2 regions of the Pseudomonas sp. 3A(2025) genome follow, and region 1 is predicted to be linked to the other one. Evidence: predicted binding sites of a transcription regulator. Region 1 holds the regulator's gene; the other holds the start of a gene.
What was found. Region 1 encodes FliA, which starts transcription of late flagellar genes. Its sites were predicted from a motif close to CTAAAGTTTNNNNNNNNNNNGCCGNTAA; they were not measured.
Positions count from the first base shown of each region.

Region 2: a site for FliA is predicted at 1,875-1,902, ahead of ACYP2A_RS11465 (methyl-accepting chemotaxis protein). Genes of this name have one in related genera too.

Region 1 covers NZ_BAAILM010000030.1:49,615-55,288, reverse strand. The annotation lists gene flhA (flagellar biosynthesis protein FlhA) at 1-1,012, shown strand, start outside; gene flhF (flagellar biosynthesis protein FlhF) at 1,024-2,355, shown strand; gene fleN (flagellar synthesis regulator FleN) at 2,471-3,307, shown strand; gene fliA (RNA polymerase sigma factor FliA) at 3,304-4,044, shown strand; gene ACYP2A_RS11080 (chemotaxis response regulator CheY) at 4,262-4,636, shown strand; gene ACYP2A_RS11075 (protein phosphatase CheZ) at 4,656-5,441, shown strand; partial or broken gene ACYP2A_RS11070 (chemotaxis protein CheA) at 5,473-5,674, shown strand, end outside.
Region 2 covers NZ_BAAILM010000031.1:49,501-53,605, reverse strand. The annotation lists gene ACYP2A_RS11465 (methyl-accepting chemotaxis protein) at 214-1,836, opposite strand; gene ACYP2A_RS11460 (2-hydroxyacid dehydrogenase) at 1,957-2,895, opposite strand; gene ACYP2A_RS11455 (diguanylate cyclase domain-containing protein) at 2,948-4,105, opposite strand, start outside.

The DNA.
Region 1 (5,674 bases):
CCTGGAAGTCGGCTATCGCCTGATTCCGCTGGTCGACCGTAACCAGGGCGGGCAATTGCTGGCGCGGATCAAGGGCGTGCGCAAGAAGCTGTCTCAGGAACTGGGCTTTCTGATGCCCACCGTGCACATTCGCGACAACCTCGATCTGGCGCCCAGCGCCTATCGTTTGACGCTGATGGGGGTGATTCTGGCCGAGGCCGAGATTTACCCGGACCGCGAGCTTGCGATCAACCCGGGTCAGGTCTATGGCACGCTCAACGGTATCAGCGCCCGCGATCCGGCCTTTGGTCTGGAAGCGGTATGGATCGAAATCAGTCAGCGCAGCCAGGCGCAGTCGCTGGGCTACACCGTGGTCGATGCCAGTACGGTCGTGGCGACCCACCTCAACCAGATCCTCTATAAGCACTCGCATGAGCTGATCGGCCACGAAGAAGTCCAGCAGTTGATGCAATTGCTGGCCAAAAGCTCACCAAAACTGGCTGAAGAGCTGGTGCCGGGTGTGCTGTCGTTGTCGGGTTTGCTCAATGTGCTGCAAGCCTTGCTCACCGAGCATGTACCGGTGCGTGATATCCGTACGATTGCCGAGGCCATCGCTAACAATGCGTCAAGGAGTCAAGATACCGCCGCTTTGGTCGCGGCAGTGCGTGTCGCGTTGAGCCGCGCCATCGTTCAAAGCATTGTAGGAATTGAGTCCGAGCTGCCTGTCATCACACTTGAGCCAAGGTTGGAACAAATCTTGCTCAATAGTCTGCAGAAGGCCGGTCAGGGTCAGGAAGAAGGCGTTCTTCTTGAACCGAGCATGGCCGAGAAGCTCCAGCGTTCGTTGATCGAAGCCGCCCAGCGTCAGGAAATGCAAGGGTCGGCAGTGATTCTGCTGGTAGCAGGCCCCATCCGGGCCATGTTGTCGAGGTTTGGACGGTTGGCTGTACCGAACATGCATGTTCTGGCTTACCAGGAAATTCCTGACAACAAGCAAGTCACCATCGTAGCGACTGTCGGGCCCAACGGCTGAGGTAGTGAGTCATGCAAGTTAAGCGATTTTTCGCCGCCGATATGCGTCAAGCCATGAAACTGGTTCGCGATGAGCTGGGCGCCGAGGCGGCCATCATCGGTAACCGGCGCATTGCCGGTGGCGTCGAGCTGACTGCTGCCCTGGACTACAAGTTGTCCGCCCTGGCGCCGCGCGTGCCGAACATGGAGCTTGAAGACGAGCTGCGCAAGACCCAGTCGCGTATCGTCTCGGCCCAGGCCGAACTTGAAAATCGCACCGACACCGATGCGAACAACAACCTTCAGCTGTTCTCCGGCCTGCCGCTCAGCGCCGCCGACACGCACATCGAACCGACGCTTGAAGAGCCGCCACGGCCCGCTGCGCCACCGCCATTGTCGACCGCCAGCGAAGCCGCAATCGGCCAGCGGGTGTTCGAATCGATGTGCTCGGAACTCAACGGCCTGCGCGAGCTGCTCGAAGTGCAGCTCGGCTCGCTGGCCTGGAACCAGATGCAGGGCAGTCGCCCGCAGCAGGCCAACCTGTGGCGCCGCTTGCAGCGTATCGGCCTGTCGGGTCCGCTGTCGCGCGACCTGCTGGGCATGATCCCGGACATCGAAGACCCCAAGCAGGCCTGGCGCATGCTGCTGGCGTACCTGGCGCGGATGATCAGCGTGCCGGAAATCGAGCCGCTGGAAGAGGGCGGTGTCATTGCCATGGTCGGCCCTGCCGGCATGGGCAAGACCACCACCCTGGCCAAGCTGGCGGCGCGTTATGTGCTCAAGTACGGCGCGCAGAACATCGCACTGGTGAGCATGGACAGTTTTCGCATTGGCGCCCAGGAACAGCTCAAGACCCTGGGGCGGATTCTCAATGTACCGGTCACCCACGTCGACCCGGGCCAGTCGCTGGCCCAGGCACTGGAACCGTTGATTCGCAAGCGCGTCGTGCTGATCGACACCGCCGGCCTGCAAGCCAGCGACCCGGCGCTGCGCCTGCAACTGGAAAGCCTGGCCGGGCGCGGGATTCGTTCACGTAACTACCTGGTGCTGGGCACTACCAGCCAGAAGCAGGTGCTGACGGCGGCCTATCACAGCTACAAGCGCTGTGGCCTGGCCGGCTGCATCCTGACCAAGCTGGATGAAACCGCAAGCCTTGGCGAAGTGCTGAGTCTTGCAATCAGTCACGAATTGCCCGTGGCCTATCTGACCGATGGGCCACGTATTCCTGATGATCTGCATTTGCCGCGTCGTCACCAGTTGGTGAGCCGGGCAGTCAGTGTGCAGATGCAGGATGAGCCGAGCGAAGAGGCCATGGCCGATATGTTCGCCGACCTGTATCACACCCCTGGCAAGCAGGTGGGGTAATTGATGGAAACGATTGGAAAGTCCCTGCATCTCTGGTCTGCCAGGCATTGTTCGTCCGCGAACGTGCAGTCCGTAATGTGGTTTCGGTCTACGCATGACAAGGTAATGAAATAACATGGGCAGCATGCATCCCGTACAGGTTATCGCCGTGACCGGCGGCAAAGGTGGCGTCGGCAAGACCAACGTGTCAGTGAATCTCTCACTGGCGCTGGCCGAGCTTGGGCGACGCGTCATGCTGCTCGATGCCGACCTTGGCCTGGCCAATGTCGATGTCCTGCTGGGCCTGACTCCCAAGCACACCCTGGCCGATGTCATCGAAGGCCGCTGCGAGCTGCGCGATGTGCTGTTGCAGGGTCCTGGCGGTGTGCGCATCGTGCCGGCCGCCTCCGGTACCCAGAGCATGGTGCATCTGGCGCCTGCCCAGCATGCCGGCCTGATCCAGGCGTTCAGCGAGATTGGCGACAACCTCGATGTACTGGTCATCGACACCGCGGCCGGCATTGGCGAATCGGTGGTCAGTTTCGTGCGCGCAGCGCAGGAAGTGCTGCTGGTGGTGTGCGACGAACCGACCTCGATCACCGATGCCTATGCCCTGATCAAACTGCTCAATCGCGATTACGGCATGAACCGCTTTCGGGTTTTGGCCAATATGGCCCAAAGCCCCCAGGAAGGACGCAACCTGTTTGCCAAACTGACCAAGGTTACCGACCGTTTCCTTGATGTGGCTCTGCAGTACGTCGGCGCCGTTCCCTATGATGAGTGCGTACGCAAGGCCGTGCAGAAACAGCGCGCCGTCTACGAAGCATTCCCGCGTTCCAAGTGCGCTCTGGCGTTCAAGGCCATTGCCCAGAAGGTCGATACCTGGCCTCTGCCGGCCAACCCGCGCGGGCACCTTGAGTTCTTCGTCGAACGGCTTGTTCACCAGACCAGCGCAGCGGGACCTGTTCAATGACAGCCAGCGGTTATCAGATGTACAGCAAGGCTTCCAGGAATTCGCAGTACGAACTGATCGAGCGCTATGCGCCGTTGGTCAAGCGTATTGCCTATCACCTGCTGGCACGGTTGCCCGCCAGTGTGCAGGTGGAAGATCTGATCCAGGCCGGTATGATCGGCCTGCTGGAAGTGTCGACCAAATACGATTCGAGCAAAGGCGCCAGTTTCGAGACTTATGCCGGTATTCGCATTCGCGGCGCGATGCTCGACGAGGTGCGCAAAGGTGACTGGGCGCCGCGTTCGGTGCACCGAAATACCCGTATGGTCAGTGACGCGATCCGCAGCATCGAAGCAAAAACCGGCCGCGACGCTAAAGATCATGAGATTGCTGCCGAACTCCAGTTAAGTCTGGATGATTATTACGCTATCTTGAACGACACCTTGGGCAGCCGCCTGTTCAGCTTCGACGACCTTTTGCAGGACGGCGAGCATGACGGGTTGCACGAGGATGGCGCCAGCGCTTCGCTGGAGCCGTCGCGGGACCTTGAAGACGAGCGCTTCCAGGCCGCGCTGGCCGATGCCATCGCCAATCTGCCGGAGCGTGAGCGTCTGGTGTTGGCGCTGTATTATGACGAAGAGCTGAACCTCAAGGAGATCGGTGAGGTCCTGGGGGTCAGCGAATCACGGGTTAGCCAGTTACACAGCCAGTGCGCCGCGCGTTTGCGAGGGCGTTTGGGGGAGTGGCGCGCGCGCTGACCGGCTGTGCAAGGCGTCATGTGTCGAGTACCCAGACAAGGCAGGAGCCTGTCAGCAAACCCTTGGGGGAGCTGTTTCAGGCGCTTTGGCCGTGTCCATGTGCCCGGTATGTGAAGGCTGCAAACGGTCAGTAATGTGCTGTGCCAGTATTGAGTGAACAGCGGGTCCGGGAGCCGGGCTCGTTCAGGACTGCTTGGAGGTCGAATTGGACAAGAACATGAAAATCCTCATCGTTGATGATTTCTCAACGATGCGGCGGATCATAAAAAACCTGTTGCGTGATCTGGGGTTCACCAACACCTCGGAAGCCGATGATGGCCTGACCGCGCTGCCGATGCTGCAAAGCGGCGGTTTCGATTTTCTGGTCACCGACTGGAACATGCCCGGCATGTCCGGCATCGACCTGTTGCGTCAGGTGCGCCAGGACGAACGTCTGAAGAACATCCCGGTATTGATGGTGACCGCCGAGGCCAAGCGCGAGCAGATCATCGAGGCAGCCCAGGCCGGTGTTAATGGCTATGTGGTAAAGCCTTTCACCGCCCAGGTACTGCAAGAAAAGATCGAAAAGATCTTCGAGCGCGTCAATAGCTGATGCATGCCGCGAGGGCGCTATGGACAACAACGATTCACTGGGTGACTTCGAGTCGACCCTGAAGAGACATGCGCATGAGCTCGTCGCCAGCCTTGAAAAAGGCAAGTTCGGCGATGCAGTGCAATTGATCCATGAGCTCAACCAGACCCGCGACCGCGGCCTGTATCAGGAAGTGGGCAAGCTGACGCGCGAATTGCACAGTGCGATCGTCAACTTCCAGATCGATCCGCATATGCCGCAAGCCGAAGAGGTGTCGCAGATCACGGACGCCACCGAGCGCTTGTCGTATGTTGTGCGCCTGACCGAAGGTGCGGCCAACCGCACCATGGACCTGGTGGAGCAAAGCACGCCGTTGATGAACAGCCTCAGCGACGATGCCAAGACCTTGAGTGCCGATTGGGGGCGTCTGATGCGCCGCGAGATCGGTGCCGCAGAGTTTCGCGAGCTGGCCAAGCGCGTTGAGAGCTTTCTTTCTCGAACCGAAAAGGAAAGCCACAGCGTGGCGACCAACCTCAACGATATTCTGCTTGCTCAGGACTACCAGGACCTGACCGGTCAAGTGATCAAGCGTGTCACGCAACTGGTCACGGAGGTTGAGAGCAATTTGCTCAAGCTGGTGTTGATGGCCAGCCATGTCGATCGCTTTGCCGGCATCGAACATGATCGTGAAGCACTGTTGGCGGAAAATAATCCGAAAAAAAATCTCGCCCAAGGTGAAGGTCCGCAAATTCATGCCGATAAACGGGAAGATGTCGTTTCCGGTCAGGATGATGTGGACGACTTGTTATCGAGCCTCGGCTTCTAGGTCTTGACGGTTAATTTTAGGGAGCACCCCCATGAGCTTCGGCGCCGATGAAGAGATCCTTCAGGATTTTCTGGTAGAGGCCGGCGAGATTCTCGAGCAATTGTCCGAACAGCTGGTCGAGCTTGAAAGTCGACCCGATGACGCAGACTTGCTCAACGCAATTTTTCGCGGTTTTCACACTGTTAAAGGGGGCGCCGGCTTCCTCCAGCTGCATGAGCTGGTGGAGTGCTGCC
Region 2 (4,105 bases), on a different contig from region 1:
TGCCGCGAGCGTTTCAAGCGCCCTGGCTGTCAGGCGCTGCCGCGCACTCTATTCACGAGGGGCGGCAGTCTAAGGCCGCCTTCAAGACTCGGCAACCCACCGCAGGCCTGAATATCGAACAATTACGGCAAAAACCCGAATAAACAAAGGGTTTTTGCCGTTGCCAAACCGGGAGGCACGCCTCAGACCCGATTAAGGCAATGCGGTTCCCGCTTATAAATGAAAACGCCCCAGCATCTCTTGCAAAGCGCCCACCGTACCGCGCAAGGCATTGACCGAGCGCCCGGTTTCGCTGGACGCCTCGGAGGTTTTCACCGACAGATCACGAATATTGACCAGATTGCGGTCGATTTCACGCGCCACCTGGGCCTGTTCTTCGGCGGCACTGGCGATCACCAGATTACGCTCATGAATGGCGACGATGGCCAGGTTGATCTCTTCCAGCGCCTGGCCGGTGGCTTGCGCACTTTGCAGCGTGTCATCCACCTGGCGAGTGCCGCCCTGCATGGCTTGCACGGCCTGCTGCGTGCCGTTCTGGATGGTCGAGACCATCTGCTCGATTTCCAGGGTCGAGGCCTGGGTGCGCCCGGCCAGTGCCCGAACTTCATCGGCAACCACCGCAAAGCCACGCCCGGCATCACCGGCCCGCGCCGCCTCGATGGCAGCATTGAGCGCCAGCAGGTTGGTCTGCTCGGCAATGGCACGAATCACATCCAGCACCTTGCCGATTTTTTGCGACTCCTGAGCCAGCTCGCCGATGTTGGTGGACGCTTGCTGCATGCCCTCGCCCAGCGTACGAATAGTCGACAGGGTGTGCTGCACCTGCCGATTGCCGCGCTCGGCAATGCGTTGCGAGTCATCGGAGACCTGCGAGGTGGACACCGCATTGCTGGCCACCTCTTCCACCGCGGCGGTCATCTCGTTGACCGCCGTGGCGGCCTGTTCGATCTCGTCGTGCTGCTGCGCCGTTTCGCTCAGGCTGCGCTGGGTAATCTGGCCGACGTCATTGCTCGACTGGCCCAATTGCACGGCAGTCTGGTTGATCAGGCCCAAGGCCTCACGCAGATTGTGCTGCATACGCGCCAGCGCTTCGATCAGTTGCGCCGGCTCGTCCTTGCCTTGCGCCTGCAAGCGATGGGTGAGATCGCCGTCGGCCACCGCGCGGGCCAGATCGATGGCCTCACGCAGCGGCCTGACGATACTGCGGATCAAACCCCAGGCCAGCACGCAGGTCAGCACCAATGCCAGGCCGAGCACCAGCGCAGACCACAGCCGGGTGCTCTCGTAACGCTCGGTGGCCTGGGTATTGGACGCTGCGCTTTCTTCGATATTGATCCGCAGCAGCTCGGAAAACAGCTCGCCGGTCTTGTTCGAGGCATCCTGAATGCCGCCATTGAGCAGGTTGCGCATCTCGTCCAGGCGGTTCTGGCTGGACAGGTTGCGGTATTCGTCGAGCAGACGCCGGTAGTTGCCCAGCGTGGTCAGCATGTCGTTGAACGCGGGCTTGCCCTGCTCGGTCACGACCTTCTGGTAATTCTGCATCGAGGTGTCCAGTTGCCCGATCAGCACCTCAAGACGCGCCAGGGTCGGGGTCAGCACCGCAGGTTCGCGATTGAGCATCATGCGCAGGGTAATGACCCGGATCCCCAACTGGTTATCGCGAATCTGCGCCAGCGAACGGCTACCAGCCAGGGTGACCTCTTCGGTATGCACCAGCGCACTGCGGATACTTGAAGCATTGTGCATACCGAACAGGCCGAGAAATACGACCAGGGCAGCGATAAGACCGAAACTCAGGCACGCCCGGGTAGCGATGCTCATGTGGTTGAGGCGCATGGCAGATCCTTGTGAAGCACAGAGGGAAGATGCCTTTATTATCGGGAGCGGCTGACCGGGCTTTAACAGGAGATGACTGTATAAAGGCGGTTTTGTGCGAACACCGCCCAGTACTGCAATTTAACGGGACGACACCGGCGTCAGCACCGGCAAGCCTGCGAACAACGCCAGCAGGTTGTCGGCCACCAGGCGCACCGAGTCATGCGACGCCTCCGGCGAAAGCCCGGCGACATGCGGGGTCAGCACCACGTTATCGAGGATCTTGAAGGCATCGGGCACCGAGGGCTCGTCATCGAACACATCCAGCGCCGCACCGGCAATGCTGCGCGCCTGCAAGGCATCGAGCAGCGCCGCGGTATCGACCACGCTGGCGCGGGCGATATTCACCACATAACCCTGCGCCCCGAGCGCCTTGAGCACTTCGGCATCGACCAGATGCCGGGTATCGGCGCCACCCGGCGTGGCCAGCAACAGGAAATCGGAGTCTCGGGCCAGTTCCAGCACCGAGGCGTACCAGGCGTATTCGCAGTCCTGGCGCGGGCGGCGGTTGTGGTAGCCGATACGGATATCGAAGGCCGCGGCGCGCCGGGCAATCGCCAGCCCCACCGCACCCAGACCGACAATGCCCAGGCGTTTGCCGGCCAGTGACGGGCACATTGCCTTGCGCCACTCGCTGCGGCGCACTGAGGCATCAGCTTGCGGGATGTCGCGCACCACGGCCAGCAACAAGGCCAACGCATGGTCGGCCACGGTCGGCGCATTGACCCCGGCACCATTGGTGACCTGGATACCACGTGCTTCGGCGGCCGGAACATCGACCTTTTCATAACCGGCACCGCTGACACAGATAATGCGCAGCTTTGGCAAAGCGTCCATTTCTTCGGCAAAGAAACCCAACGGCCCACGGGTCACCACCGCCTCGATCTCATCGGCATGCCGGGCGATGGTGTCGGCGCGCAGGGCGGCGGTCGGTGCGCGCAGCAAGCGAAACCCGCTGTCTTCCAGAATCGGCAGGTATTCGTTGAGGTTTTCGACCAGCACCAGCACTGTCGTTGTCATGGGGAGTTGTCCTTATGCCCTGAGAAAACGCCGACAATACCACTGATGCTGATCAGCCTTGGCGCTTGGCGCGGTACATCGCCTGATCGGCATGGCGGAACAACTGCGCAAGGTCAGTGGCGTCTTGCGGATAGCGGGCAATGCCGATGCTCGAAGAAATAGTCCAGCGCCGCCCCTCCAGTTGCATCGGCACTTGCAGGGCGCTCTGAATGGTCTGCGCCACGCGTGCGGCATCGGTGTCGGCCTGCACCCGCTCCAGCAACACCACAAACTCGTCGCCGCCGATACGCGCCACCGTATCGCTGCTGCGCACGCTGGCCTTGAGACGCCTGGCGACTTCTTGCAGCAGTGCATCGCCGGCAGCATGGCCGAGGGTATCGTTGACCTGCTTGAACTTGTCGAGGTCCAGATACAGCACCGCCAGTTTGTCGCCATGGCGCTGCGCATGCTCGACCGCGCCTTGCAGGCGCTCCTGTAGCAGCATGCGGTTGGCCAGGCCGGTGAGCTGGTCGTAGCGCGCCATCGATTGCAGCCGCTCGTGCAACTGATTGCGCTCGATAGCTGCCGCCACCTGACCGGAAACGAACTGCAGCAGCGCCTGATCGTGCGCGGTGTAGGCCGGACTCTCAGGCGTACCCTTGACCATCAGTGCACCGATGATGCCGCCGGCCGTCTGCAAAGGAACACCCAGCCAGGCCGGCGTTTGATCGGCACCGGACAACGACGGCTCACCGCTGCGCACCACTTCATAAGCCAACGCCTGAACACTGGAATGATCGTCCTGCTCATCGACGTGATAGGCGAACGTCAACACATCGCGGCGCGGCCCATACAACGAAATCGACAGGTTGCGCGCCGGCAGCAGAGCCTCCAGCACCTGATGGATACGCTGAAACAGGCACGGCAGCTCATCACAGCCATTGGCCGCTTCGGAAATCTGCAACAGGCTCACACGCAAGTTATCGGCGCGCTTCAATTCGGTGATGTCGCGGGCCACGGCAATGCGCAAGTGATCGACCTCCGACCAGCGCGCCGACCACATGATGTGCACCACCTGACCGTTCTTGTGCAGGTAGCGGTTCTCGAAATGCAGCTTGGGCTGGCCCGACATTATTTCCCGCGCGGCCGCCACTGTGCGCTGGCGATCGTCGGGATGAACCAGACGCAACATTTGGGTACCAATCAGTTCCTGGGGGGTATAACCGAAGAT